Regions from separate parts of the Vreelandella titanicae genome, predicted to be linked through region 3. Evidence: riboswitches for the same ligand, from Rfam matches in the RefSeq annotation. Region 3 holds a riboswitch; each other region holds the start of a gene.
The links. Region 3 has a riboswitch for thiamine pyrophosphate ahead of tenA (thiaminase II). Riboswitches for the same ligand answer to the same signal wherever they lie in the genome.

Region 1: another riboswitch for thiamine pyrophosphate. It lies ahead of HZS52_RS19740 (NUDIX hydrolase); the one in region 3 lies ahead of tenA (thiaminase II).
Region 2: another riboswitch for thiamine pyrophosphate. It lies ahead of HZS52_RS12115 (sodium:solute symporter family transporter); the one in region 3 lies ahead of tenA (thiaminase II).
Region 4: another riboswitch for thiamine pyrophosphate. It lies ahead of thiM (hydroxyethylthiazole kinase); the one in region 3 lies ahead of tenA (thiaminase II).

The regions. Positions count from the first base shown of each region.
Region 1 covers NZ_CP059082.1:4,265,097-4,272,598, forward strand. Annotated here, with positions in the region: gene pgi (glucose-6-phosphate isomerase) at 227-1,909, opposite strand; gene cmoA (carboxy-S-adenosyl-L-methionine synthase CmoA) at 2,069-2,812, shown strand; gene cmoB (tRNA 5-methoxyuridine(34)/uridine 5-oxyacetic acid(34) synthase CmoB) at 2,815-3,894, shown strand; TPP riboswitch at 3,941-4,044, shown strand; gene HZS52_RS19740 (NUDIX hydrolase) at 4,102-4,665, shown strand; gene HZS52_RS19745 (thymidylate synthase) at 4,729-5,700, shown strand; gene HZS52_RS19750 (class I SAM-dependent methyltransferase) at 5,744-6,478, shown strand; gene HZS52_RS19755 (zinc metallopeptidase) at 6,628-7,302, opposite strand; gene HZS52_RS19760 (App1 family protein) at 7,387-7,502, opposite strand, start outside.
Region 2 covers NZ_CP059082.1:2,642,246-2,649,747, reverse strand. Annotated here, with positions in the region: gene HZS52_RS12125 (NnrU family protein) at 1-142, opposite strand, end outside; gene corA (magnesium/cobalt transporter CorA) at 307-1,275, opposite strand; gene HZS52_RS12115 (sodium:solute symporter family transporter) at 1,247-2,659, opposite strand; TPP riboswitch at 2,649-2,754, opposite strand; gene HZS52_RS12110 (peroxidase-related enzyme) at 2,879-3,460, opposite strand; gene HZS52_RS12105 (hypothetical protein) at 3,639-4,331, shown strand; gene HZS52_RS12100 (CoA-acylating methylmalonate-semialdehyde dehydrogenase) at 4,420-5,919, opposite strand; gene HZS52_RS12095 (zinc-binding metallopeptidase family protein) at 6,195-7,265, shown strand; gene HZS52_RS12090 (alpha-E domain-containing protein) at 7,262-7,502, opposite strand, start outside.
Region 3 covers NZ_CP059082.1:4,920,185-4,927,686, reverse strand. Annotated here, with positions in the region: gene HZS52_RS22790 (hypothetical protein) at 1-1,069, opposite strand, end outside; gene thiC (phosphomethylpyrimidine synthase ThiC) at 1,311-3,215, opposite strand; gene tenA (thiaminase II) at 3,247-3,930, opposite strand; TPP riboswitch at 4,019-4,181, opposite strand; gene HZS52_RS22775 (NAD(P)-dependent oxidoreductase) at 4,395-5,351, shown strand; gene HZS52_RS22770 (class II aldolase/adducin family protein) at 5,405-6,172, shown strand; gene HZS52_RS22765 (ABC transporter permease) at 6,326-7,159, opposite strand; gene HZS52_RS22760 (ABC transporter permease) at 7,169-7,502, opposite strand, start outside.
Region 4 covers NZ_CP059082.1:682,199-689,700, forward strand. Annotated here, with positions in the region: gene ampC (class C beta-lactamase) at 1-566, shown strand, start outside; gene HZS52_RS03245 (cupin domain-containing protein) at 758-1,423, shown strand; gene HZS52_RS03250 (DUF6164 family protein) at 1,420-1,788, opposite strand; gene gloA (lactoylglutathione lyase) at 1,798-2,334, opposite strand; gene HZS52_RS03260 (hypothetical protein) at 2,579-2,923, shown strand; TPP riboswitch at 2,978-3,076, shown strand; gene thiM (hydroxyethylthiazole kinase) at 3,100-3,909, shown strand; gene thiE (thiamine phosphate synthase) at 3,899-4,531, shown strand; gene HZS52_RS03275 (LysR family transcriptional regulator) at 4,528-5,448, shown strand; gene HZS52_RS03280 (DoxX family protein) at 5,527-5,952, shown strand; gene HZS52_RS03285 (DODA-type extradiol aromatic ring-opening family dioxygenase) at 6,032-6,769, shown strand; gene trhP (prephenate-dependent tRNA uridine(34) hydroxylase TrhP) at 6,762-7,502, opposite strand, start outside.

The DNA.
Region 1 (7,502 bases), 660 kb from region 3:
TGATTGCTGAAACGAGTGATTGGCGGCTGGCAAAGAGGCACAGGATAGCGGAAAAGCAAAAAGCTGTATATCTAGCCATGCTTCATGCTTGTTACCAGGGGCGCCGGGGATAGGTCGCAGAGGAGGTCATTTGCCATGGATGGCAAATGTAGCGCCCATGGATGGGTTTACAGCGCCTCCTCGTAGACCTGTCGCCGGGTTAGCCCCAGCTCGCTATCTGCTTAATTCACTCCTGCTCAGCCGCCCAAAATGCTTCAATCAATCCCTTACTAGAAGCATCCATCCGCGATAGATCTCCCTCATGGTCGATAATCTTTTGAGTATCCGTGGCAATCTGTTTGCCTAGCTCAACGCCCCACTGATCGAACGGGTTGATATCCCAAATCACCGCCTGAACAAAGACTTTGTGCTCGTAAAGCGCGATAAGCGAACCAAGGGTCGCTGGGGTGAGCTGGTCAAGCAGCACCGTCGTCGAGGGCTGGTTACCACGATAACGCTTATGCTCTGGCCGTGGGCCGTCGTCCTCCAAAGCGTCATCACCAAGCATTAATACGCGGGACTGCGCAAAACAGTTGGCCAGTGCCAAGCGATGCTGGGTTTTAAGATGGCGGCGGGTATCCGGGTCTTCCACCTCATCGTACCGCTTGAGCGGCGCGATAAAATCGCACACCACTGGTTGAGTTCCCTGATGTAATAGCTGATAAAACGCGTGCTGGGCGTTGGGGCCCAACTGCCCCCAGAGCACAGGGCAGGTGGAGTAGTTAATCGGCTGGCCTTGACGGGTAACCGACTTGCCGTTGGACTCCATCTCAAGCTGTTCAAGATAGGCGGCGAAATACTCCAAGCGCCCATCGTAGGGCAGAATGGAGTGCGCGCGGATATCCAGGAAATTGACATTCCAGATGCCCGCTAACGCCAGCAGCACGGGCAGGTTCTCCGCCATTTCTGCCTCAGCAAAATGGCGATCCATGGCGTGCGCACCGGCTAAAAACTCGCGGAAATTCGCCATCCCCACCACCAGCGCAATCGGCAAGCCAATGGTGCCCCACAGCGAGTAGCGCCCGCCGACCCACTCCCAAAAGGTTAACTGGTGATCCTCCGCAATGCCCCACTCGGTCATTTTCTCAGGGCTCGCCGACACACCAATAAAGTGCTGACGCACCACCAACTCAGCGCTAATCGGCGTCGCACCATGCTGGGTCAAGCGGCTAAGTAACCACTCCCGTGCGGTGTTAGCGTTGGAAAGTGTATCAATGGTGGTGAACGACTTGGATGACAACACAAAGATAGTAGTTTCAGGATTCAACCGGCTCAGATAGTCCGCTAGCTGGGAGCCATCCATGGTGGAGGCAAAATGCACCTCAACCGGATGAATATCTTTGGGCCGAAAATCTGCCAACGCATGGGTAACCATTAACGGGCCCAGATCTGAACCGCCTACGCCCAGGTTAACCACATGCCGAATCGGCTTGCCGGTGGCACCACGCCACTGCCCTGCGTGCAGCCGACTGACCAAGCGCTCCATTTGAGCAAGGCTTTCGTGTACGGCAGCGACAATATCCTCACCCTCAACCTCCAGCGTCGCATCAGCGGGTAAACGCAGAGCCGTATGTAACGCCGGGCGGTTTTCGCTGACGTTCACTCGCTTACCGCTCAACAGCGCTTCAATAGCAGAGGGTACGCCCGCTTCACTAGCCAGCGTAAACAGATGTTCGAGGGTATCATCATCCCAGCGCTGCTTGGAAAGATCTAGCGTCAAGCCCGCCACCTGGCGAGTAAAGCTTTCCCAGCGGGAAGGCTCGGTGCCAAACAGCGTTTTCAAGTGGACATGCTGCAGCGTTTCAGCGTGATGCTTTAACGTCTGCCATGCCGGTAACGTATCGGGTGTAGCGCTTGATGCTGAGGCCATTTAGCTTCTCCAGTGGCGTCGATCCTTGCAGCGGGGTTCATTAAACAGGTTAATAACCTTAAACAGGGCTGTTCTATGTGAGTCTGTGCTAGACAGGCCTGTTCTAGTCAATTAAGGGCGCGTAAACTAGCACGCCTTTTCCATGATCCCGGCTTGCCCATGAGTGATGCATCTTACCGTGACGCTATCTTTTCGACACCCCTTGACCGAGTCGCGCGGTTCTCTTTCGACGAAAAGGTGGTCGCCTGCTTTCCTGACATGATCCGCCGATCGGTACCCGGCTACGGGCAAATTCTTGGCATGTTGAGCTTAATTGCCCAGCGCCACCTGCGCCATGGCGCCCATGTCTATGATCTAGGCTGTTCGCTGGGCGCTTCCGGCCTTGCGCTGGCAGGGGCGCTGGCGCCTGACGCCTTTCGCTATACGGGCGTTGACCTATCGCCCGCCATGGTCGCCCAGGCTCGGCAAACCTTTGCTGACGAGTGCCCAGCGTACGCTATGCAGGTCGAAGAAGCCGACATTCGTACCCTAGAGTATGCGTCTTCGGGCATGATCATTCTCAATTTTACCCTACAGTTTCTACCCGCCGCCGACCGCGATGCACTACTGGCGCGGCTTTATGCAGCGCTGGAACCCGGCGGCGTGCTGATCCTCTCGGAGAAAACCGTCGACGCCGACGAGCGCGACAACGCCTGGCGGGTAGAACGCTACCACGATTTCAAGCGCGCCAATGGGTACAGTGATCTGGAAATCAGCCAGAAGCGCACCGCTCTTGAGAACGTACTGGTGCCGGATACCCTCGATGCACTTCATGGTCGTTTGAAACAAGCAGGTTTTCCACGTTCGATGACCTGGTTCCAGTACCTTAACTTTGCCTCGCTGATTGCGTTTAAGGAGGGTTAAAGGTGGCGCCACTACCCGACGATCATCGCGCAATTTATCAGGCGTTTTTAGATCAAGCCACGCTGGATGCCTCGCTAACGCCCTGGCTAGCGAAGCTACCCGAGCAGTTAGCTCACGGGCTTGACCGTAACCGCCACGGCGATTTATCCGCCTGGGAAAAAGCCGTGGCCAAGCTTCCGGCGCTGCCCGCTGAGCGGCGCGTGGATTTAAACAGCGACACCGTCAGCGTTGATCTTGATCTTAGCGATAGCCAGCAGCGCCAATGCTTTAACCTGCTTAGAAAGCTTGCCCCGTGGCGTAAAGGCCCTTTTCAGCTAGGCGGCATTTATATCGACACCGAGTGGCGCTCTGACTGGAAGTGGCAAAGAGTGGCGCCACACCTGGCACCGCTAAAATATCGCAAAGTGCTCGATGTGGGTGGCGGCAGCGGTTACCACGCTTGGCGGATGGCCGGGGCAGGTGCTGCTTTTGTGCTAATCATCGACCCTTCGCCACGTTTCTACTGGCAGTTTCAGGCAGTACGCCACTTTGTGGGTGATGCGGATGGCGGCAGAACGCAGTTTTTACCCGTGGGCATTGAAGATGTGCCTGAGAATCTGGGCTTTTTCGATACGGTATTTTCCATGGGCGTGCTCTACCATCGCCCTGCCCCGTTGGAACATCTTCAGCAGCTAAAAGCCGCGTTGGCGCCGGGCGGCGAGCTGGTACTGGAAACATTGGTAGTCGAAGGCGACGAGCAGACCGTATTTGTGCCCGGCGAACGTTACGCCGCCATGCCCAACGTCTACTTCCTACCCTCTTCTCAAGCTCTCTGCCACTGGCTGGAGCGCTGCGGCTTTACCAACGTGCGCGTGGTCGATGAAGCCGTTACCACGTTAGACGAGCAGCGCTCGACGGAGTGGATGACCTACCAATCGTTGGCTGATTTTCTCGACCCCAACGACCGCACCCGCACCATTGAAGGCTACCCTGCACCGCGGCGGGCGGTGATTTTGGCGAATAAGCCGGGCCAATTAGCCGTTAGCCAAGTGTGCGAAGAAGGTGTCAAAACCGCCCCGGCGTCCGCCAAGCCGCCGCATTGAATTGCCCCCCCAAATATTGACTTATACTAAAACTCATAGTAACAGTAACTTTTCCGAGGGGTGCCTGTTATTCAGGCTGAGATGGAGTTATCCAAACCCTTTGAACCTGATCCGGCTGATACCGGCGTAGGAACGGACATAAACCATATATGAATCTGTTTTGACACCTACGCCTGTATTATCCGAATCTCAATGCAGGAGTGTATCGTGTCGCAAGGTAACTCAACGCCCGCTAACGCATCTACGCTCAGTAGTACCTCCCCTTTTAACACGTCTGATAAAAACCGCCTGAACTCCGTACTTGCCAAGCCACGCTTGGCAGCAATCGCCGTAACTCTGCGTAATAATGAAGTTCTCCTCGTCCAACGCAGTAAAGAACCTCAACGGGGCACTTGGGGCTTCCCCGGAGGATCAGTGGAACCGGGAGAAAGCCTACATTGTGCAGCAAAGCGCGAATTAATGGAGGAAACCGGTATCACAGCATTGGTAGGACCGTTAATTGATGTAGTAGAAGTAATCGGATATGACCCAGAGGGAAGTCACCACCACTTCGCCTTGGTTGCCCTTTTATGTCACTACGTTGATGGCGAGCTACGGCCTGGTGATGATGCTGCGGACTGCCGCTGGGCGAAAGTTATAAACGGAAAACTCAACTTCAATGAAGCCTTAGCTGATCACGTCGCAGATACTGTCGTGAAAGCCTTTAATTTGCACAGTTTGATCGTCAAAGAAAAATCAAACGCGATTCACAGCTCCAATTCAGCTTTTTAAACTACTCGCCATCATTCGTATCAGCAAAATACGCCTCTTTGTCCACCGAAAGAGATGAATATAATGATGCACAAACATTATACGAATTTCACCAGCCTCTACAGAGATACACTGCATAAAATCTGCTTTGAATATGAATATGTTAACTCACCTAGAGGAAATAAAGAGCGAGAACTCATTGGCTTCAATATCCGACTCGACAATCCTCCTGATCGTTTTTGTCTAAGCAAAATACGCAAACAAAATATTGTTTTTAATTATGCAGAAGCGTTATGGTATTTATCAGGTAAAAACGACTTAGCATTTATTTCCTGGTACGCCCCTTCAATGCAACGCTACAGCCCAGATGGTATAAGCTTACCTGGTACTGGTTACGGAGCTCGTCTTAAAAACTTTGGTGCAGACACGCTCGATCAAATCGAACGAGTGATTGATATCCTTAAAAATGACGATCCCGACAGTAAGCGCGCTGTCCTTCAAATATTTAGTGCGGAAGAAGATCTTTATCGACGCAATATCGACGTTTCATGTACCTTGGGTCTTCAGTTGCTACTCCGCGAAGAAAAGTTGAACATGGTCAGCTATATGCGTGCAAATGATGCCTACGTTGGCATGCTGAACGATATTTTCTCTTTTACTTTCTTGCAAGAGTATATTGCTGCCCGCATAGGCTGCAAAATCGGTCACTACACACATCAAGTTGGTTCTATTCACGTCTATGAAAGCACACATGAGCGTGCGCTTGAACTTTTGAATAGTAATGAAACTATACCCCAGCCAGGCACAGTACCTTTAATGCCAATTGGCACCTCCCCGACTACCATACGCAAACTATTGGAATATGAGTCAGAGATCCGTAGCGGCTTGTTGACGTTTAATGATATGGCTAATCTTAACCTAACGACGTATTGGCGAGATGTGCTGATGTTGTTCTGGATCTATCGCCAAATCAAGATAGGGAATGCGCTGCCTCAAAAGGCGTTAGAGATAATTAACCCCTACTATCAACCGTTTCTTATTAATCGCTGGGGATAGTACAAGCATTCATACATGAGCAAATATTAGGGGATTTATTTTTATGAATACTAATTGGACTGAACAAAATATCGCCGAGCTTTTTGACGCTTATGATGATTGGGTGGAGAATGCTTTTGGCTATCAACCACTCATCGCGGAGTTAACCTGCTCTTATGGCAAGGGAATTAGTGTATTGGACTACGGCTGTGGCAGCGGCAAAGTGTCCAGAAGATTAAGAGACGACGGATTCGACTATGTCACCGGTGTTGACATCTCTCCAACAATGATTGAAAAAGCAATATCCGCAGGCACTAACCGTCTTCGCTTTGAGCAAATCCATGGTCCAAATTTGCCATTTCCTGATAACAGTTTTGAAGCTGTCATTAGTTGTTTTCTGTTTATTAACATTCCCGAAAGACGTGAACTAGTACGCATCACTACGGAAGTAATGCGCGTACTTAAACCTGGCGGCTCCTATTACATCCTCGACACTCATCCTCAAACCACCGGAGTCGATTATCCGACCTACCGCAATGGAGAGCATGGTATTTCCTATCAAGACGGAGATAATCGCCCAGTCTACCTCACGATACCGGGAAGGCAGCAACCATTAGAGATTGTCGACAAACAATGGGGTTTATCCACATATCGAAATACATTCGCCGCAGCGGGGCTTTCACTAACCACAGAACGTAATCTACCATTTGACAATTCGCAGTTGCCAGTTCATACGAATGAATTCCGCACTCTACAGGACACAAAACCCTATATTCTACTGCGCGCCACAAAGCAATAAAGACAGACAATAGGTATTAACTAAGTGCCTATGAAAAAGTAAATCAGGTATAAATATCTAGTAAGCTACTGATTTTTTTATAACCTTTAATGCACGAAAAATTATGCATAGACACTTAGTGGCACTGAAAACACAGCTTCAATACACGCTCACCGCCGCAAAATCACCAGCCAGCGCCCCAGGTTCATAACACTGGCCAGCGAGGCGGCCACGTAGGTAAACGCGCAGGCGGTGAGTACGTGCCGGGCACCGGGCATATCGTAAGGCGGGACGTACTCTTTCAAGAGCGGCAGCGCCCGGTTAAAGCTGGCATCAAACTCAACTGGCAGGGTCACAAAATGCACCAGCGCCGCGGTGCCAAAGCTGATCACCGCCATGGCAATTACAATGGCTAAACCACCCGGCAGACGCGTCAATAAAAACAGAAAAGGTGCAGCCATCATCAGTACAGCGCCGAGTTTCTCAGCTTTTTGGGCAACGCCGACTAAGCGGCTACGCGCCAGTAGCGGCGCGTAACCCTGGTGATGCTGAATGGCGTGCCCTACTTCATGGGCAGCCACCGTGACGGCCGTTAGCGAACGCCCATCGTAGTTATCCGGAGAAAGACGTACGCAGCAGGTTTCAGGGTCATAATGGTCACCGAACTCAGTGCGCTCAACGCTTGCGCCCTCAATCCCCAGTCGGCGCAGCAAGTGATCGGCAAGCTCTGCACCCGTCCCCGGGTAATCGTCACGACCGCGGGTATGGCGTTTAAGCACCCACTTAGCCCAAACATTGGGGAGCACAAATACTGCCAGCGCAAAAATGATCAGCACAACAACCATGGCAGCTCCTATCTACAAATAACCGTCGTTAAACACACTTCTTCGTAGCGTACTTTTACCATGGGGACTGACTTGGCAACAGCGTTATGCGGGATCGTTGCGGTGCTCCTCAACTTCGCGCTGTACTGCTGCTAAGCCGTGGGCAGAGATATCGCCCTGGGCGTGGGCGTGTTCGGCAATCAGCACGCTATCCGCGGCGA
Region 2 (7,502 bases), 2.3 Mb from region 3:
CAACGATGGATACCGCCGAATAGGCGACTTTCCAAGTGGTTTCGCCATGTTTCGCAATCTGCTGCTGACGCCAGTTTTCAGCAAAGATACGTACAGAGTGGCTGCCTAAAAAAATCAGCAGCCCGATAATCATAATCGTCATGGAACAACTCCCAGTGAAAACCCTAGTCGACGGCTTTATGCCTTATAGTCTTGGTCGCTGGAGAGGATGCCACACTCAGCCACCGACCACCTATGCATGGGTCAACTTTTTGTTTCCTGGAGTCGTTCTATGGGGAGACTAAACCCCGTCCTTAAAACCTGTCCTTAAAACCAATGCTTGCGCTTAAATAGCCAAATCATGACACCCGCAATACCCAACATGGCTCCCCAGACAAAAAAGTAGCCATACTGATAACGCAGCTCGGGCATATTTTCGAAGTTCATACCGTAAATCCCGGCAATAAACGTGAGCGGCACAAAAATCGCGGTAATCACCGTGAGCACCCGCATGGTGATATTTAGCTGGTGGGAGGAAATAGAGATATAGCCATCGATTAGGTCACCGCAAATGTCGTAGTACATTTGGGTCAATGTGTAGAGGCGTTCGAAGCGATCCGCTACATCGTTGATGGCGTGCAGGGTTTCGCTCTCTTCCCGCGGTAAATGCTCATAGTCATAAGCGGTGAGTTCTTGGGTAATCCCCTGGTGGTAGCTAAAGATGCGGCGCATTTTAACCAGCCGGGAACGGTAAGTGATGATCTTGCGCATTAGCACATCATTACCATTTTCCAGCAGCTCGTCTTCCAGATCGCTTAACGCCGTTTCGAACTCAAGCAGGCTATCGATATAAAAGCCCGCAGAAATATACATCACCCGCAGCGCGACATGTTCCGGCGAATGGGCCAGCAAGGCTTTACCGTGCTCGTTGAATAGCCGTTCTATGGAGAGCGCTTGGCCGGGGTGGAGGGTGACCAGAAATCGCTCCCCCACAAAGAAACAGACCTGTTGAGGCAGATAGTTTAGTTCGGCATCAAAGGAGGAGATGCCACGATAAATAATCAAGGTGTGATTATCAAACTCTTCAATTTTTGGCGGATGGCGCTCTTTGTGGGCATCTTGAATCGCCATGGGGTGAAACTCAAACGCCTCTAAAATCGCCCGCTCGCTTTGTTGGGACTCGCCCTGCATATCGATCCAGATATGGCTGCCAGGCGTCGCCTGCCAGACAGCCAACAGGCTTTCATCCCCCTCGTGGGTCTCACCTTCAGGGGTAGTCAGAAGAGTTCGAATCATGGATGTCCTTGCGAATAGCTAGCGTTAAGTAGGCTAACAGCACACTCACCAGCGTTGAGGCGATTAACGCCCCGACGAATGGCCCCAAGGTAGGGACACTGCCCGGAAAACTGGCGGCCACCATCCCGGCGACCAAGCTTCCTTGGCTTAACCACCCTGGGAGAATGGCACCCAGCAGCCCCGCGATGCCACCTACAATGGCGGCCAGTGGCGTCATTCGTTGCCACAGGCCCAACAGCACAGGTACCACAATGGCAGCACACAGCAGGTCGGCAATCAAAAACAGACGCAGTACTGACAACCCCTGCAAGGCAATTAATACCACCGGTACCATTACTACCACTGTCACCCAGCGGGCAGCCACCAGTGATACGCCCTGCTGCTCGCTGCGCGCGACCACCAACGAGGCAATACCATTTTGCAGCGTATCAACGCTGGAGGCCACCAAGGTCACCGCTAATACCAAGGCGGGTAGCGTCAGCCAAACAGGAGCATCACTTAACAGGGCAAAAAATGGCATCGGCGGCTCGCCTAATGGCACACCACTCATCGCGGCCAATACACCCAGACCACCAATCACCATGACGACGACTACCGTCATTGCGCCACCTAACCATGCCCCGCGCCCCAGGCTTTGATCGTCTTGAGCGGCCCACACGCGCTGCCAATAGCCTTGATGGAAGAGATTGGCCGCGGTAACCGCGATCACTAGCGTTAACGCTACGCTGAGCGCACTGGTGATGGGAATGGCAGGAAGCGCAGCCTCGTTGGGAATAGTGGGAAGCCGCCATAGGGCCATGCCACCGACCACACACAGCAGTACCAGTAACAACCACGCCTGCCAACGGTCAGTGGCAAGGCTGGCCCGTAGACCACCTGCCGCAGTATAGATGAGCGTGGTAAGCGCCACGCCAATAATCACCAGTGCGGGGGGCACATCGGAAAGCAGCGCGGTAATGGCGCCAATAGCGGTTAGCTCGGCAGCTAAAAAGCACGCCATATAGGCGATTGATACCAGCGTTACCCAGCGCCTTACACCAGGGCCATAGCACGCTTCGGCAAACTCGGCGATGCTGCGCCCCTCGGGCAGCGCCCGGCGAATCTTCGGCCCATACAGCCCCAAGACGATAAACGGCAGCGCAGAGCCTAATGCATAGCCTGCCAGGGCCAGCGGGCCAACAAAGGCGCCGATTTCAGGAGGAGCAAAGAGAATCCATGCGCCCATGCCGGAGGCAAGGAAGGAGAGCCCCAGGGTAGATGCCGTTTGCGAGTTACGGGCGGTGACATAGTCATCAAGTGGGCCATTCACCCAGCGAGCCCGGAGGCCTAAGTAAGCAAAGCAGCACAGCGCCGCACCAAGCACGGCTAACGTTAGGTAAAGCATGTCGCACTTCCTCCGCCGGTACGAACCGGATCAGGTTCCAGGGTCTGCGTAGCCGCATCTCAGCCCTTTTATGCAGGGCTCCCCTGGCGACAGTGAATGTAGGTGTTTTGCTAAGCGCTTTTTCTAAGTACGTTTTTGGGTACTGTTCGAAGCGCTGTCTCAAGAACTATTCTCAATCAAAATCATAGCTTAGTAAAGTTAAGGTGCGCTGGTCGCCTCTTAGCGAGGCACTCGCCCCATCAGGTAGAACTCCTCATTGGGTGGCGTACCTGCCAGGGTAACCAACCGATTCGACAAGCCAAAAAACGCCGCGATCGCGCCTATATCCCAGCAATCCTCTTGACTAAAGCCTACTTCCAGCAGGCGGGCAAGCCATTCATCAGTCATTTCACCCACATCGATGGCACAGTGCATGGCGAAATCGAGCATCACCCGGTGGCGCTCGCTAATCGGCGCCACCCGATGGTTGATCGCCACTTGGTCAGCGAGTAGCGGGTCTTTACTGTAAATGCGCACCAGTGCCCCGTGAGCAACCACACAATATAGGCAGCGATTACGTGCGCTGGTAGCCACTACAATCATCTCTTTTTCGGCTTTGGTGAGGGTATCTGATTCGCGCTCCATCAACGCATCGTGATAGGCAAAAAAAGCACGAAATTCAGCAGGGCGATGGGCCAACATCAGAAAGACATTGGGCACAAAACCCGCTTTACCCTGAACGGTCAAAATGGTACTGCGAATATCGTCAGGCAGGTCATCCAATGTTTCAGGCACGTTAAAACGACTTAATGATGAAGACATGCTCACCTCTTTCTTGTTAAGTTTAGCCATCTCATAAAAACGGCTTAGCGGTTGTGTAACAAAAAGCTGAATTAAGAGGCTTTTATTCAGCCGCCCTACTCGCCATACTGAAGATTCGTTCTGTGACAAAAAAACATGCGCTACTCTTAATAAACAGTTCGTTCAAAGGGACACTGTCATGAGCCATAACGAAGCCAAGGAACATACCCCCGGTCGTCTAAACGAGCTGTTTACTGACCCTTACCGAGCATTTGAAAATGATACCGATGAGCGTCAGCTGCACATTCGTATAATGCTACATATGCTGCTTGCCCGCCCAATGACACGGGGTCAAATGACACTTCGCGTCATTCATGGCTGGGAAAATGGCGGCTGTGAGCCCGAAGACCTCCAGCATGTCGACTATACTCTTGATGGCGTTCCTGACTTTAAGCGCGCTGTACAAGATTTTGAACACGCTTCTAAGCACAACACGCCGTTACCTGCCGACAACAGCGCCATTCTTGCCGCCCCGCTTGCCAATGCAATTGCAGACGCCGAAGCCGAAGGGCAAGACCTTACCAACGATATTCGCGAGACCCCTGCGCGCTGGCCAGCCTTTGAGGGTGGTTTGGCACTATATACGCTGTTTAAAATGTACCATCGGCTGATTTATGGCGAAGATGACACCTACCGCTGCACGCAGTGTGTAACTCCGCTGGGAATGCGCGAAATACATGAGTTTCACCTTGAAGAGGGTGAGTTTGCTCTGCTCGTCCCCCCCGCTGAACACTTTATGGGTAAGGAGTCGCTGTTAGTATTGCATGAAAGCCAGCTCGGCCCCATTGAACAGCTGCTTGAAGAGAGCCTTCCGCTGTTTGACAACTTTTAAGCCAGCCACCTGGCTTGATCTGCCAAGCGGTTAACCGACCTCGTTAGCAACTGGCCCCGCTTAAGCGGAGCCAGTTAGCGCCACTTTTTTAACCCAGCGAAATCGTGCTATTAATACCGCTGGAAACATTCTCGGGTTCAAACCAACGTGCCGTTACGGTTTTTGTTTGTGTCCAGAATGCAATCGCCTGCTTACCATTGGGCCCTAAATCGCCCAGCTTTGAAGCCCTTGACCCGGTGAAACTAAAGTAAGCGACCGGTACGGGGATTGGCACGTTAATACCAATTTGTCCAACATCGATATCGGTTTCAAACCGGCGCGCTACCCAGCCTGAGTTAGTAAAGATGGAGGTACCGTTGCCGTTGGGATTGGCATTGATAAAGGCAATCGCCTCATCCAGGGTTTCAACACTGACCACACACAGCACGGGGCCAAAAATCTCTTCGCGATAAATGGTCATATCGGCGGTTACATCGGCAAACAGGGTCGGCCCCACGAAGTTACCGTTGGGGTAACCCTCTACCTGAACCTTGCGACCATCAACCATCAGTTTGGCGCCCTCTTTCTCCCCTGCATCGATTAAACGTAGTACACGATCACGGGCAGCAGGTGACACCAGCGGGCCCAAGTCCGCATCAAGCTGAGTGCCTGGGCCTACTTTCATTGCTCGCGCCGCATCTACTATATCGCTTAGCCACTCGCGTGCCTCGCCGACAAGCACCACTACCGAGTTCGCCATGCAGCGTTGGCCCGCAGCGCCAAAAGCTGAGCCCAGCAGGTTGTTGATCGCTTGACTACGGTTAGCATCAGGCATAACCACACAGTGATTCTTGGCGCCCATCATCGCCTGCATGCGCTTGCCCGCCGCTGCTGCACGGTTATACAGCAGCGACCCCACATGGGTAGAGCCGATGAACGAGAGCGCTTTGATATCCTGATGATCGGCAATTTGATTGGCCACGTCCGGGCCACCGTGCACTACGTTGAGCACGCCCGCTGGGATACCCGCTTCATGGGCTAGCTCCACTAAGCGCATGGTGGAGCTGGGATCCTGTTCGGAGGGCTTAAGCACAAAGGTATTTCCGGTGGCAATCGCCAGCGGGAACATAAAGCAGGGCAACATAATCGGGAAGTTAAAGGCGGTAATCCCAGCCCCCACCCCCAGCGGCTGGTGCATGGTGTAAACGTCTACCTCGTTGGCAGCGTTTTCGGCTAATTCACCCAACTGCAACGAAGTAATCGAACAAGCGTGCTCTACCACTTCCAGACCACGACCCACTTCGCCTTCCGCATCGGGCAGGGTTTTACCGTGCTCTTCAGTAATCAGTGCCGCGAGTTCAGCGGTATTGTCGCGAATCAGCGCTTGCAGCTTGAGCATAATGCGCATGCGCTTCCCCAGCGGCACTTTACGCCACTCCTTGAACGCTTCTTTGGCACTACTGATAGCGCGTTCTACTTCGTCAGCGGTACAGAACGGCACTCGAGCCACTACTTCTTGCGTCGCAGGGTTGACCACGTCGCGCCACTCCTGGCTCTGTGACTGGACGGGCTGGCCATCGATATACATGGGAATTTCGCGAACGGACATAGCGTTGCTCCTATTTATGGTTGTGGTTGTTATGGTTGCGAGTATTAAAAAAAGCTGTTTTTAAAACGCATCGCGGTAAGACAAGTACACAGGGTATAGCAGCAAGTTGACGTTAACGTCAACCAAGTATCTCATGAGTAAACAAAATCTACGCCAGAACGTCAATTAGCCTTTCCATTGTGATACCGCGCTGGCTATGCTTCGGCTAATCAGTGTGCCGCAGGCTTGCGGATCGCCCACGGCGAAAGCGCGTGTTTAAACACAGGGAATTATCTATGCAGACCTTTCACTGCCGCTGTGGCAATCCGCTGTTCTACGAAAACACCCACTGCCTTGCCTGTCAGTCAGAAGTAGGCTGGTGCCCTGCTTGTAGCAATATCGTGGCTATTGAGCCCTTGGATAACGGCGGCTATCGCTGTACCCACCCGGGTTGCGATACAGCGCTAATGAAGTGCCACAACTACGCTGTTGAAAACGTATGTAATCGGCTGGTGGTGATGGAACACGGCCAAGCGGACACGCTCTGCGACTGCTGTCGTTACAACGAAGTAATACCCGACCTCAATATTGCAGGCCACCGTGAGCGTTGGGCGGCACTAGAGGCTGCTAAACGGCGCCTTTTTCATACTCTGGATCTACTTAAACTTCCCCACGGTACCAAAGACGACGACATTGCTGTGCCGTTAAGCTTCTCATTTATGGCTGATGCCCTCCCCGACCAGGGCTTATGGCGTTCCACCGCCAAGCCAGAGAAGGTGTATACCGGCCATGCAGCAGGGCATATCACCATCAACATCAAAGAAGCCGACGACGTTGAACGCGAGCGTTTGCGGGTCGACATGAACGAATCCCATCGCACATTAATTGGTCATTTCCGCCATGAAATCGGCCACTACTATTGGGATGTATTGGTTAAGGATCGCGATGAAGAAAATTGCCGTGCGGTATTTGGCAATCACCACCGGCCAACCTATGCCGAAGCGTTAGAGCGCTACTACCAGCAGGGGGCGCCCAGCGACTGGCCTAATCGCTTCATCTCTGCTTACGCCACCATGCACCCCTGGGAAGATTTTGCTGAAACATTTGCCTACTACTTGGATATGGTCGCCGTGCTGGATACCGCACTGCACATGGGCATTACCCCCGTTGAGTACGACGGCAGTCTGGAGAGCATGCTGATTGCCTTTCATCAGGTAGGGATGGCAGTGAATGAGCTCAACCGGGATATGGGCCTGCTCGATTTGGCCCCAGGAGTGCTTGCCCCAGCGGTGCGCGAGAAGCTGGCGTACCTGCATCGAATCGTGCAGGCCGCCAGCCCGCTAGAGCGCGACTCCCCCACTGGTTAGTCGTTATCGTTATCCCCTGCGTGGCTTTGACTCTGGCTCTGACTCTGGTTTTGGGTAACGCGGGGCACGCTGTCGTCATTCACAAAGTAGGTTGCGCTAAGCGTATCGTGGATAGCGGCAAAGCCGATCTGCAGTTCGTCGATAAACAGGTGCAGCTTGCTGGGTGAGTGGGCCAGCGCTTGAATATCGGCATCCACCACATCGGCGCGCACCAGTGAAACGGTCGCTGCCGGTCGA
Region 3 (7,502 bases):
TCTGAACCAACAGCGGCATGTTCAGACCTAAGCCATAGCTGGCCATACCTTCTGTGCTACCTAGGCCCCGCACCTGAGTCGTCAGAGTGCGCAGGTCGCTGACAATATCCTCATCGGTTTCTAGAATCAGGTTCATTTCCATGCGGTCAAGATCGTTCTCGCGCGAGCCCATTACAAGGCCAGGGAAGCGGTTCGTGATACGGTCGATATCTGCCTGGCAGGCGGATAAATCCAATTGCTCGGCATCAACCGCTTCCATCAGTGCCTGAGTACCTGAGTGAGTGGGGGTGCTCAGCTCATTAAGTAGGCGTGAGGAGTCGATTTTCCCTGCGCCGTAAGGTGTAAAGCCATGGCGCTTTTCAAGCTCTGCCAGTGCATCGGTATCACCGATGCTGCTGTCGGGCAGAGTGTTACCCAGCACTTGTGCTAGCAGCTCGTCACTAGCATTCTGTGGTACCACAGACACCAGCAGTTGCTGGTCGTCAATGGCTAGAATCGCCTTGACGGGCCCCTCAGGCGTCAGCACCCAGTATTCGGTGTCGTTGGTGGTGGCCGTACTCAGGTTAATGTCTGCTTTGGTCAAAATGCGTTGCAGCGTTTCGCGGAAGGCATCTTCATCCTGCAGTTGCATACGTAAAACAGGCAAGATACCCAACCCATAGAGGGCGGCCTGAGGGTTCATTTTCAGGCCCAGCGCATGGACATCGTCCAGCGTTTCAACATCGACCAGCTCTTCACTCATGGCGATCAATACCGTCATCAACGAATGCATCACTTCATCGTCTATCTCGGGCAGTGTCTCGCGTAGCTCATCCAGACTAGACTCAATGCTAGCCTTGGGCTGCATGCGTTGATAACGATCAAAAGCATCTTGTTCAGGCATTGCTTCACGTGTTGCCATGAAGTAGGGAGAGTCAGCCGGAATATATTTCAGCATGAGAGCTGCATTATTTTTCGGCGCTTCCTCCTGTGTGCCTGCGGCTGTTGGTTCGTTATCATCGCTGCAGCCAGTTAACATGCCTGCACTAAGCAGAGCAACGGTTACCGCCAAGTAAAGTTTGGTTTTCATCTGGAATCGGTTCTTTGAATGGTGTTGGTTTTAAATAAAACGCTATGAACAGAGCGCTGCGCAAATGAGAATCATACACGAGCAATGTATAATTAATCTACTTGGACGGTAATTACTTTTAAATACTCTTAGAGCAAATTCAGTGGCTGGCCTGTGGCGATTAGATATTAATGTGACCCTTGAGTTTTGCTAAGACTCAAGGGCCACATATAGTCACAATGCTGTTCAGTAAGTCGCTATTTTAAACTTCCTGATACAGCTCACTGCCTTTGTTGCGAAACTTCTCTGCCTGCTCTTCCATGCCTTTCATCACCGCTTCCTGATCGCCGTTTAGACCATGTTCGTTGGCATAGTCACGTACTTCCTGGCTGATCTTCATGGAGCAGAACTTTGGTCCGCACATGGAGCAGAAATGTGCCACCTTGGCGGAGTCTTTGGGCAGGGTTTCGTCGTGGTACTCCCGAGCAGTATCCGGGTCTAGCCCCAGGTTGAACTGGTCTTCCCAGCGGAACTCGAAGCGTGCCTTAGAGAGTGCATTATCCCGCCGCTGCGCTGCCGGGTGGCCCTTGGCGAGATCCGCCGCGTGGGCAGCAATCTTGTAGGTAATGATGCCGGTTTTGACGTCGTCTTTATTGGGCAGGCCCAGGTGCTCTTTGGGGGTGACGTAGCAGAGCATGGCGCAGCCAAACCAGCCGATCATCGCCGCCCCAATGCCCGAGGTAATGTGGTCGTAGCCGGGGGCTATATCGGTTACCAGCGGGCCTAAGGTATAGAAGGGCGCTTCGTCGCAGTATTCCAACTGCTTATCCATGTTCTCTTTCACCAGGTGCATGGGCACGTGGCCGGGGCCTTCGATCATCACCTGCACATCGTGCTTCCAGGCAATATGGGTCAGCTCGCCCAAGGTTTTTAGCTCCGCCATCTGTGCTTCGTCATTGGCATCGGCCACTGAGCCAGGACGCAGGCCATCACCGAGGGAGAACGCCACATCGTACTGCTTGCAGATCTCGCAGATCTCCTCGAAGTGGGTGTACAAGAAGCTCTCCTGGTGATGGTACAAACACCATTTGGCCATGATCGAGCCGCCGCGGCTGACAATGCCGGTGACCCGCTTGGCGGTGAGCGGTACATAGCGCAGCAGTACGCCCGCGTGAATGGTGAAGTAGTCCACGCCCTGTTCGGCCTGCTCGATCAGCGTATCGCGGAAGACTTCCCAGGTGAGGTCTTCGGCCACGCCTTTGACCTTTTCCAGCGCCTGATAGATAGGCACTGTGCCAATCGGCACCGGAGAGTTGCGCAAAATCCACTCGCGGGTTTCGTGGATGTTCTGCCCAGTGGAGAGATCCATAATGGTGTCCGCACCCCAGCGGATGCCCCAGGTCATCTTATCCACCTCCTCTTCGATAGAAGAAGTCACCGCTGAGTTACCCAGATTACCGTTAATTTTGACCAGGAAATTACGGCCAATAATCATCGGCTCGCTTTCTGGGTGGTTGATGTTATTGGGAATAATCGCCCGCCCTCTGGCGACTTCATCACGCACAAACTCAGGGGTGATTTCTTCCGGCAGGCTGGCGCCAAAGCTCTGGCCTTTGTGCTGATGGCCCAGAATGCGCTCTACTTCAGCGGTACCTAGCGCTTGACGGCGCTGGTTTTCGCGCAAGGCGATAAACTCCATTTCCGGGGTGATAATGCCCTGGCGGGCGTAGTGCAGCTGGGTCACGTTCTTGCCCGGTTTTGCTCGGCGTGGTGTGCGGGTTAGATCAAAGCGCAGCTGGGCAAGCGTCGGGTCGTTGGCGCGGCGGTTGCCGTAATCAGACGTGGGGCCTGATAGAAATTCGGTATCGTCACGCTCTTCAATCCAGGCTCGGCGTAGTTCCGGCAGACCGCGGCGCAGGTCATTGTTAGCATCCGGATCGCTATAGGGGCCTGAAGTGTCGTACACCAGCAGTGGCGGGTTCTCTTCATCAATGCCGGTGGTTTTGGTCGGCGACAGTGAAATTTCCCGGAACGGCACACGGATATCCGGGCGCGAACCTTCGATATATACCTTACGTGAGCCGGGCAGCGGCGCAATGGCGGCGGCATCGACCTGGGCGGTTTCGGCTAAAAAGTGGCTGGTTTTGCTTGTTACGGTCTTAGTCATTACGGTTGTTTCCTTGTGTTGTTTTGCTGAATTAGTGGGTGAGGTCTTGGTCTATCAGCTCTAGGCCCATCTGCCAGAAGTCGATTTCCAGGCGGGTGGCGTCGCGGAAGATCTTGCTCAGTTCGGCAAAGCGGGCGGGGGTAATGTCGGCAAGGCGGATATTCAGCCATTCAAGCTCCGCCTGCATGGCGGCCTGAAACTCCTCGCCTTCGTACATGGCTATCCAGGCGTCGTAAGGGTTTTGCGCGCCGCGCAGGGTGGAAGGCTGGGCGTTTAGCCAGTTGGCGATTTCGCCGTAGCCCACCAGGCAGGGGGCCAACGCCACGTGCAAATCCAGCAGGTCGCCGCGGTTGCCGGTATCTAACACATAGCGGGTGTAGGCAAGCGTCGCTCTGGCTTCGGGAAGCTCCTCCAGTTCTTGCTCGGAAATCCCCCACTCCTGACAAAAGCCCACATGCAGGCCCAGCTCCACATCCACAATGGCTTTTAAGCCTTCATGGGCTTGGCGAAGATCGGCGAGGGTGGGGCTTTTGTAGGCAGCCAGCGCATAGGCGCGGGCGAAGTGAATCAAAAACAGGTAGTCCTGCTTTAAATAGTGGCGAAACGACGCTTCGGGCAGCGTGGCGGTGCCTAGCTGGCGCACAAAATCGTGCTCAATATAGGCGCGCCAATCTTTCTGGCAAGTGGTAGTGAGATCAGTAAAGCGGTAGCCCATGACTCCTCCGGTGGTAATGATCCGGAGGGCGGGCGAAAAAGATCGAGGGAGTGGCGCAGAAGGGCGGCGTGCGATCGTGAGAGAGCAGCCGTGGCCATCGCTTGATCCCTACGCCGGTACCCTCGCTGCGAACTTGTGTAAGTAGCAGCGCATTAGCCGGATCAGGTTCTGCGGGATCAGCGCTCGGCAGCATTAATTGCTACGCCCTGCGCCATCTCAGCCGGATTTCACCGGCACCCCGTCAAGCTGTTCGTTGGTGGAGTGTAGGAGGCGGGTGAGGGAGATGCAAGGGTGTATGACATGGAAAGTTATCGGGAAACAATTTATTAGCATCATTACAGCGATGAGAGTTTAGGTGCTGTAATGGCGTTTCATGGCATCGGTACGTGAATTATTATACAGTTGAGTAACAAGTGGCTGTTTTACAGCCACTGCTATTTCGAATGTGAACCGTAGGAAGTTGCATGACCAACACGAACTCGATTTTAGGCGTCTATCTCAGTGATTCGCTCGACCTTGATGCCATTTATGGTAACGCCTTGCGCGATGAAGCGAGTGATGTCGTCCTGCGCCATCCCCATGAGATCGATAACCCCGAAGATGTGCGTTTTGCGATCTGCTGGTTGCCCAATGACGAGGCTTTCGAGAGCTATCCTAATCTTGAGCTGGCGATGTCTATCGGTGCCGGTGTTGATGCCCTGCTGGCGCATCCTGGCCTGAGCGATGAAGTACATATCGCCCGGGTGCGGGATCCACATCAGGCCGACTTGATGGCGGGTTTTGCCGCGCATGAGGTGCTCCATCGTGAGCGTGAGTTCACCACCCTGGAGCAAAATGCTGCCAAGGCGCATTGGGCGCCATTGACGATGCGCGCGCCAGCATCAAGAAAGGTGGCGGTGCTGGGACACGGCACCATGGGGCGCGCCGTGGTGAAAGCGGTGGCCGCGCTTGGCTTTTCTATACACGTAGCCTGCCGCAGCGAGCCACAAGCCCCGGTTGAAGGCGTGACCTATCTGACAGGTGACGGGGCTGTCATGGCGGCAGCGGATGGCGCCGATTATCTGATCAATGTGCTGCCACTGACGGCTACCACTGAAAACGTGCTTAACAAGGCGCTGTTCGCGAAGCTCGCCAAAGACGCTTGGTTGGTGCAGATCGGTCGGGGTGAGCACTTGGTCGAGTACGATCTTCTCCTAGCGCTCGAACACGGCCATTTGGGTGGGGCGAGCCTGGATGTGTTCCGTGCAGAGCCGCTGCCTGCGGATCATCCCTTCTGGCAGCATGAGTGCCTACGCATCACGCCACACATTGCTAGTGATTCGTTGCCAGAGGTGGTCGCAGGGCAGGTTGTCGACACCGCCCGCGCCCTTCGCGATGGGCAGCCGCTTGCCATGGGCGTTGATCGGGCGCGCGGTTACTGACGTAAACGCTAAACACGTTGCATGACAATCACTTTGCTGCAAAGGAACACCTGATGAGTCTCGATAAGCCTCAACGCACCACGAAGAGCAACGCCGAACAAGAAACCCGCATCGCGCTGGCAGCCTGCTATCGTCTGGCCGCCCACTATCGCATGACGGATCTGATCTACACCCATATTACCGCGCGGGTGCCTGGTGAGAAGGGACGTTTCCTGATCAACCCTTACGGTTGGCGTTGGGAGGAGATTACGGCTTCTTCGCTGGTGAAGATTGACGTTGATGGCCATAAGATTGATAACAGCCCAGAACAAGTGAATCCGGCTGGTTTCACCATCCATTCCGCGATTCATACTGCTAGCCACCATGCGGCCTGGGTGATGCATACTCACACGCGCGCTGGCGTGGCGGTGTCGTCGCTGGAGTCGGGCCTTGAAACACGGCTTAACCAGATTGCGCTGCAGTTTCACGAACGGGTGTCTTACCACGATTATGAAGGCATTGCCCTGGACCTGGCTGAGCGTGAGCGAATAGTGGCAAGCCTTGGCGACAACCCGGCATTGGTGTTGCGTAACCATGGCCTGCTGACGACCGGTGCGTCGGCTGCAGAGATGTTCAACAATATGTTTTATCTTGAGCGTGCCTGTGAGCTACAGGTGGCGGCGCAGTCTACTGGCCAGCCCTTACGGCTGGTGCCAGAAGAGGTGGCGCGCCACGTGGCGCGCCAATACGACCAGACTATTCATGAAGACGGCGATCTTGAACTCGAATGGGCCGCGCACCTGCGCACGCTTGAGGCGCTGGATCCAAGCTATAAAGACTAAATCGGCGCGGTTGCCAGCACGGCAAGCAAGCCAGTATCAGAACTATACGAATATCTACACAAGCAAAAGGGGGCCACTGGACGGCCCCTTTTTGGTTGTGCCACGTCCTGAATTAGCGTTGACAAACGTGATGCTCGCACAGGCCCGTGACCATTAGTGTTGTGGTACGCGGTTTTCCAGCCAGCGCAGCCCAACGATCAAGACGCCGCTCAGGCAGAGGTAGACGGCGACCAGGAAGAGTAACGGTTCGTAAGTCAGGTAAGTGGTCTGGCGCACTTGGGTGATTACGGCATACAAGTCCATCACGGTGATGGTGGCAACAAGCGGTGTGGATTTCAGTTGCAGGATGATCTCGCCCGTCAGCGTTGGTAGAGCACGATGAACAGCACGCGGAAACCAGACACGGCTAAAAACCTTGCGACGCGACATGCCGAAAGCCTTGGCGGCTTCCAGCTCGCCATGCGGTACACCGGCAAAGGCACCGCGCATAACCTCACCCTGATAGGCGGCAAATGACACCGTGAGGGCAATAAAACCATAGGGCCAAGCCTGGCGCAGGTAGTCCCAGGCCCAGGAGTCGCGGATTTCCGGGAACTGGCCGAACAGCGCTCCCAGCCCGAAATAGAACAGCCATAGCTGCAGTAGCAGTGGCGTGCCACGGATGACGGTGCAGAAGCCGGTGGCTAGCCATCGCAGCGGCCACGCTCCTTTGACTTGCGCAAGCCCTAAAGGCAAAGCAATCAGAAAGCCCACCACCACGCTGGATACCAGCATGATCAAAGTCATCTGCAGGCCTTCCCAGAGCTTGGGCAAGTAGCGGGGTAGCCAGCTCCAGTCCATCAGTTGAATCGCGGCCACCAGACCGACGATGAATATCAAAAGCAGGATAATACGGTGAGGCTCAAATAGGCCCGGCAGTTTGGTTAACGTGGGCGTTCGCGACGGTCGGGTAAGCGACGCCAGAGTTTGAGGGTCAGACACAGGCATTCCTTGAGTTCAGCGTGTGGAGACAAGACCACGCCGTGCGTAGCGTTCGAAGCGGCGCAAGGCCACGTTTGATATCAGCGTTAGCGCCAGATACAGCACGCCCGCGGCCAGAAAGAACATAATGTAATGCTGCGTAGCGCCAGCGGCCTGCCGGGTGACCAGTGTGAGCTCGCTGAAGCCGATGACGGCAAGCAGGGCGGTGTCTTTAGTGGCAATCATCCACAGGTTGGCCATGCCGGGCAGGGCATGTGGTGTCATTGCTGGCAGCGTGACCCGACGGAGCACCTGGGCGGGCGACATGCCAAAGGCGTGGGCCGCCTCGGTCTGCCCGCGGGGGACGGCG
Region 4 (7,502 bases), 1.0 Mb from region 3:
CGCTGTTCGCCCCGCTAGGGCTTGAGCATAGCTACTTTCAGGTGCCTGAAGCGCAGCAGGCGAACTATGCCTACGGTTACTCTAAAGAGGATGAGCCCATTCGGGTGAACCCAGGCATGCTGGATGCCCAAGCCTACGGACTGAAATCGACTGCCGCAGACGTACTAACGCTGGTGGAAGCCAATATGAGTGGTGCCGAGCTTAATGAGCCACTAAGCCAAGCCTTGGCCGCTACGCGCACGGGGTACTTTGAGGTCGGCAATATGACCCAAGGATTGGGGTGGGAAAGCTATGCCTACCCGGTGGCGCTCAATCAGTTGCTGGCAGGCAACTCGCTTGAGATGATTTTGCAGCCCAACCCCGCCAACCGCTTAACCCCACCGCTAGCCCCCAGGCAGGAAGCGCTCTATAACAAAACCGGCGCTACCAACGGCTTTGGCGGCTACGTGGCTTTTGTACCCAGCGAGCAAATCGGCATTGTGCTGCTGGCTAACCGCAACTACCCCAATCAGGCGCGCATCGAAGCTGCACACCATATTCTTACCAAGCTGACTGAAACCCCCTAAGCAAGCAGCCAGACAACCTGATGCCGCCTTCGTGAACTGCACCCTAATCGTTGGATATTCATCCAATGGTTGGGGTGTTTTTTATGGCGATATAACGAAGATCAAACAACCGAAAGTTGCATTTTTTGCTGTCGATAAGGAGACTAGCACCCTCCCCCGTCACTTACCTTCACTGCGAAGAGCCCTTTCCCATGCGTCTAAACGCCGATTTTAGCCACTTTGCCTGTGTTACCCCGGAAGAGTATCAGTGGGTCGATTCCCCCAGCGCGGGGGTAGAGCGCATGATGTTTGACCGGATTGGTGATGAAGTTGCTCGCGCTACCAGCCTTGTGCGCTACGCCCCCAATACAAAGTTTGAGCGGCATACCCACGGCGGCGGCGAAGAGATTCTGGTATTGGAAGGCGTGTTCGCCGATGAGCATGGGCGCTACGCGGCGGGCAGCTACTTAAGAAACCCCATTGGCACCGGCCATACCCCGCAAATTGGCGAGGAAGGCGCGCTGATATTTGTCAAACTGCACCAGTTTGACCCCAACGACACGCTACAGTTGGCAGTGCCAGCGCATCGGCTGCCCTGGCAGCCTGATCGACGCCCGCGCATTGCCTATAAAATGCTGCACACCTACAAGCAGGAGCGCACCAGCCTGGAGCGCTGGTCGGCGGGCACCTCCATTACCTACCCCACGCTGCTGGGCGGGCTGGAGTTTTTGATTCTGGAAGGCACACTGAGCGATAGCGAACAGAGTTACACGGCAGGCACCTGGTGCCGCTACCCCAGCGGTTCTGCTCCGGCACTTACCGCCGGTGATGATGGCGTCATGATGTACCTCAAACGCGGCCATCTGCCAGCCGCTTAGCTTCGCGACATACCCAGGAACGGCAGCAGCGTAAGGGCGGCAATAAGCCCCACTGCTAGCAGTACTAACACGACCTGCACCGGGTGAGCGGCCAAACGACGCCACAGCGTCTCCGCGTCACCCCGCTCAACCGCCGCCTGGTGCTCGCGTTGGGCGCGCTCAAGGCGCTCCGCCTGGTAGGCCTCTAACGCCGCGATGGCAGCGTCGTGCTGATGTGGATTGCGCAGCCAAATCGCGTCAACGCCCAGGCGGAAAAAGCCCGCCTGGGTTTCATAGGTATCAAAGCCATGGGCAGCGAGCAGGTCACGCACCTCCATGGCCTCTTCGTCGGTCACATGGCGCAGCCGGAACAGTAGTTTAGCCATTGGCGTGCCTCAAGAGTCGCTCTTCCCCACCATCAGGTCTGCCTGAATCACTTCGATCCAGTAGCCGTCCGGGTCTTTAACGAAGATAACATCTTTCATCTTGCCCTGATCGGAGCGTTTGACGAAGGTGACGTCATGCTCGTCGAACCACGCCTGGGCCGCTGCCAAATCCGGTACGTTGAAGCAGATATGCCCAAAGCCCTGGGGTTCGGCATTGCCATCGTGATAGGCGAAATCTTCCTGGTCTTCAGTCCCCCAGTTGTGGGTCAGCTCCAGCAGCCCTTTCTGGCTAAACGTCCAGGCGGTACGCGCTTGCGCATCGTCCGGAACGCTGTCGCTGGGTTCCAGGTTGGCCAGGAAGTAGAGCGAGAACTGCATCTCTTCGAAATCCAGCCGCCGCATCACCTGCATACCAAACACTTTTGAGTAGAACGCCAATGCCTGCTCAGGGTCTTTCACCCGCAGCATGGTGTGGTTTAAACGAAACCCTTGAGTTTGGGGCGGCGTAGCCACGACGCCGGGATGCTGCTCGCCTTGAAAACTCATTTTGCTCTCCTATCGCTGATGTTGATCATTGAATCCATTGAGCTTCACGTACCGCTTACCATGGGGGCTTTATGGCCATAATAACAGCCCTTACAAGCACGTAGGCAGTGTCGTATCGAGGTACCGATAAGCGCACTGGCAATACTAAACAAAAACCCTACACTTATTCTTCATAAGCTTTACAAAAAGCAGTTCCCGCAACATGAGTGATGCCCCACCTTTGAGGCGTCCACAGGAGTTTTCCATGAGTGCGATCGATATGACGCTGGGTGACCACCTGACGCTAAAACAGCTTTCCAATGCGCTTCACAACGGTTTTTCGCCGATTGTTGAAGTCGAGTCGATGGATGGAATCTACAAAGTGCGTTTTCACCATGCTAACGGCGTGTCTGAGCTGAGCGATAACAAGGGCCACGTCAGTACTTTTCTGGGCACGGGCGAAATCCGCGATACCCTGGGCCAACTGGGCTTGACCCACGGCGTGCTAACCTTCGCCGACCAGTGTGGTGACGAGATGATTGGGGTCGAGGGTAAAGCGATGACACCTGATGAAATGCTTACCTACGGTACGCGTATTTCGTTTCGTTAGATTGCTATCGTCCGCATCCGGGGCTTTACAGGGCTACTTCAGGCAAGGATAGTAATCCTTCGACAGGGGCGCCCTCCGTTACGGTTGGGCTGAGAAGCACCCTTTGAACCTGAACCGGATAACACCGGCGTAGGGAGTCGTGGTAACGCTTACCACCTCCCTGCCGGGAGGATGCTATGACCCTACGCCCGCTTGGCGATTACCTTGAGACGCTGCGCTCAGTGACACCGCTGGTTCACTGCATGACCAACTATGTGGCCATGAACAGCACTGCCAACCTGCTGTTAGCCACCGGCGCGTCGCCCGCCATGCTGCATGCGCCTGAAGAAGTGGCTGAATTCACGGCTATCTCCGCGGGGCTGTCGATTAATATCGGTACGATCTCTGCCCACTGGGCTGACGCTATGCTCACCGCCACAGCGACTGCCGATCAGCATGCCATTCCCTGGGTATTAGATCCCGTCGCCGTTGGCGCCACGCGCTATCGCCAAACGCTGTGCGCGAAGCTGCTGGCCGCTAAACCCAGCGTGATTCGTGGCAATGCGTCTGAAATTCTTGCCCTTAACGGTTTAGCTAGCCAAGGCCGCGGCGTGGACGCCACAGCCGCCACCGACCAAGCCGTGGACGCTGCAATAGCATTAGCGCAAAAACACGGCTGTATTGTCGCGATGACCGGTGAAAGCGACTGGGTGACGGACGGCACACAGCACTACCGCATTAACGGTGGCCATCCTTTGATGCCCCGTGTAACAACGCTTGGCTGTGGGCTGAGCGCGCTAGTGGCGGGATTTGTGGCTGCCAACCGCGACGCCCCACTGGGTGCAACGGCAGCCGCGCTGGCCTGCTTTGCGGTCACAGGAGAGCGTGCGGGCAGCCACGCCAACGGGCCTGGTAGCTTTCAAGTGGCACTGCTGGATGCGCTGTATCAACTCACCCCTGACGACCTCACTACTTATGCCCAACTGGAGGCAATCCATGCCGCTTGATCTATCGCTCTACTTGGTCACCGATGCCACGCTCTGCCAAGAGCATGGTTTGGAACAGACGGTTGAGGCAGCGGTAAAAGGCGGTGTCACCATCGTGCAGTTGCGTGACAAGCATGCCAGCGACGAACAGATGATTGCCCAAGCCAAACGGTTAAAAGCGCTTCTGGCGGGCACCGGTATCCCGCTGATCATTAACGACCGTTTGCAGGTGGCACTAGAAAGCCAGGCAGATGGCCTGCATGTCGGTCAGAGCGACGCAGCCGTTCAGCAAGCGCGCCGGGTACTAGGTGAGCAAGCGATTATCGGCCTGTCGATCAATACTATCGCCCAGCTGCAAGTCTCTCCGTTTGAGCTACTCGATTATGTCGGGATTGGTCCCGTGTTTGCCACCGAGAGCAAACAAGATCACGCCCAGCCCATCGGCTTTGGCGGTTTAGCGGCGCTGGTCAAGGCGTGCCCACTGCCCAGCGTGGCCATTGGTGGGCTGAAAGCGGATCATGCGATTAGCGTACAGCGCGCGGGAGCGAACGGTTTAGCGGTGATATCGGCCATTTGTGGCCAGCCCGACCCTTACCAGGCAGCGCGCGCTTTTCAGATTTTCCAAGCCGATTCGGCGTCATGAATCAGTTAGAGCATATCGTCGCTTTTGTGCGGGTAGCCGAGTTGAGTAGCTATACCCGCGCTGCTGAAGCGCTGGATATTTCCCGCACTCGCGTATCCCGCCAGGTCATGGCACTGGAAGAGACATTGGGCGCGCGACTGATACAACGCACCACGCGACGACTACATCTCACTGAGGCCGGAGAACGCTATCTAGTCCGCGCCCAAGGGATACTGCAAGCGCTCGATGAGGCCGCCGCCGAGGTGGGCCAAGGTACCAGCGATGTGCGTGGACGGCTGCGCGTTAATGGGCCGATGAGCTTTGGTACCCGCTACCTAGCGCCGCTCGTCGCCCAGTTTATGCACACCCACCCCGCGCTAGAGGTGCGCCTGGATTTGAACGACCGCCGTGTCGACCTGCTTGAAGAGGGTTACGACGTAGCGATCCGTATCGGCAGCCTGCCTGACTCCAGCCTGGTGGCGCGCCGACTGACGCGGTGCCGTCTACTGTTTTGCGCATCGCCTGAATATCTTGCCAACCACGGTGAACCCGACAGCGTTCAAGCCCTTGCCAAGCACCACTGCCTACGCTACCGCAGCGGCCAACAGAGCGCTGACTGGAAGATTGCCACGCAGTCATTGACGGTCAATGGCCCACTGGAAAGCAATAACGGCGATGTACTCACCCACGCCGCGGAAGCTGGCCTGGGCATCGCTCAGCAGCCCAGCTTTCTGGTCACAGAGAGTATCGCCAGCGGGCGTTTAGTGCCCATCTTGACCAATGAGCCAGCGGTACGGCTCGATGTTCATGCCCTCTACCCCGCCCGGCGCTACCTGCCCGCCAAGGTGGAGCGCTTCATCGACCTGCTCACCGAGGCGTGGGGCGATCCGCCAGTTTGGGAGCAGAACATTGGATTGTCGCCCATTACGCAACAGTGATGTGCAAAATACGCTGATTATCTCGATCTTATCCGGCTGTAAAGTAGCGTCATCAACCACTCGATGGAAGCTACTACGATGACAACGCATACTCACTCTGCCCCCTCTCTACAGCACTCTTTACAACCCCAGGCCATCTCGCTACTGCGCGTCGCACTGGGTGTGATGGCCCTTGCTCACGGTTTGCTCAAGGTGTTTGTATTTACCCTACCGGGCACCGTCGGCTATTTTGAATCACTGGGTTTACCAGGGTTTCTGGCCTACCTGACCATTGCTGCCGAAGTAGGCGGTGGAGCCGCCCTGATTCTGGGTGTTTACACCCGCTGGGTGAGCCTGGCACTGGTGCCGGTACTGCTCGGCGCTGCTTGGGTGCATCTTGGCAACGGCTGGATGTTCTCAAATGCCGGCGGCGGTTGGGAATTCCCGGTGTTCTGGACGCTGGCGTTAATCGTGCAAGCGGGCCTGGGCAGCGGCCGCTGGGTGCTAAGTAACCGATTCGCCTAACACCTAAAACTATCGCCTAACCCTATTGCCAGCGCTTGCTTACCGCCAGCGTTGGCCATGCTGCTGAGGAGACTCACTCATGTTACCTAGTCTGTTTATTTCCCATGGCTCGCCCATGCTGGCCCTCAATAAAACCCCGGCTCATGCCTTTCTACGCGAACTGGGCAGGCAGCTTGCGCCCAAGGCGGTGGTAGTGGTCTCAGCGCACTGGGAGAGCCTGGCGCTCAAGGTCAGCATCAGCGCCAAGCCAGAAACCATTCACGACTTTGGCGGCTTCCCACAGGCGCTTTTCGAGTGCCAGTATCCCGCCCCGGGTGAGCCGGAACTGGCTGAACGGCTGGCCGTGTTACTGAGCGCCGAGCGGGTAGAGCGCGGCCTGGATCACGGCGCCTGGGTGCCCCTTTCGCTGATGTTTCCTGACGCCAATGTGCCGGTTGTTTCGCTGTCGCTTCCGGTGCGCTGGAGCAATGCGGAGCTGGTCACGCTGGGCGAGCGCCTGTCGGCACTGCGGGAAGAGGGGATTTTGGTGATCGGCTCGGGCAGCCTGACCCATAACCTGTATGAAATCATGCCCCAGGAGAGCCCTATGCCCGCCTGGGTAGGTGCATTTGCCACTTGGGTGAGCGACCGCCTTATCGCCAATGATCGTGAAGCACTGCTTAGCTGGGAGAACGCCCCCAACGCGCGGGAGAACCACCCGACCCCTGAACACTTCCAGCCGCTGCTGGTGGCCATGGGGGCAGGAGGTGACGCAAAACAGCTACACCACAGCGTGGAGCACGGTGTGCTTGCAATGGACGTTTATGCGTTTAGCTGATCGCTACCCCCAACGATTCAGATTGTGCTGCTCTGGAAGGCTTGAGATCACGCATTAACAGCGCAAACTCAAGCTGTTCAGGGGTAATGCTGACCTTGGGAACGGGGATTCGCACGCGATGCCCAGAACCAGGTGCTGCGCTCTGCGCTTCACCTCGCAAGTTCTCGATATGCTCAAGCACGAAGCGGTGATTGCCACCTGGCAGCATAAGCTCCATGCCATCCCCTACTTCAAAGCGATTTTTAACCTCGACTTCCAACCTGCCACGAGCCGGATCGAAACCCAGCACTTCACCGACGAACTGTTGGTGAACGCCGATCGAGTTCCCCTGCTCATAGCTTTGGAACTCACCGTGCACATGGCGTTGATAGAAACCTTCGGTGTACCCTCTATTCGCCAGGTTCTCAAGTTCATCCATTAGCCGTTTATTGAAGGGGCGCCCAGCGACTGCGTCATCAATGGCTTGGCGATAGACTTGCGCTGTACGCGCAACGTAATAATGGGACTTGGTGCGCCCTTCAATCTTTAGTGACGCCACGCCCATTTGCGTCAGCCGAGCGACATGCTGCACCGCGCGCAGATCCTTGGAGTTCATGATGTAGGTGCCGTGTTCATCCTCATACACAGGCATCAGCTTGCCAGGGCGTGAAACGTCTTCAATCAGCGCCGAAAGCTCGTCTGGGCTGCCGACCGCTGCACTGCCACTTCCTTGGGCGGCTATTAAGTCGCCCGT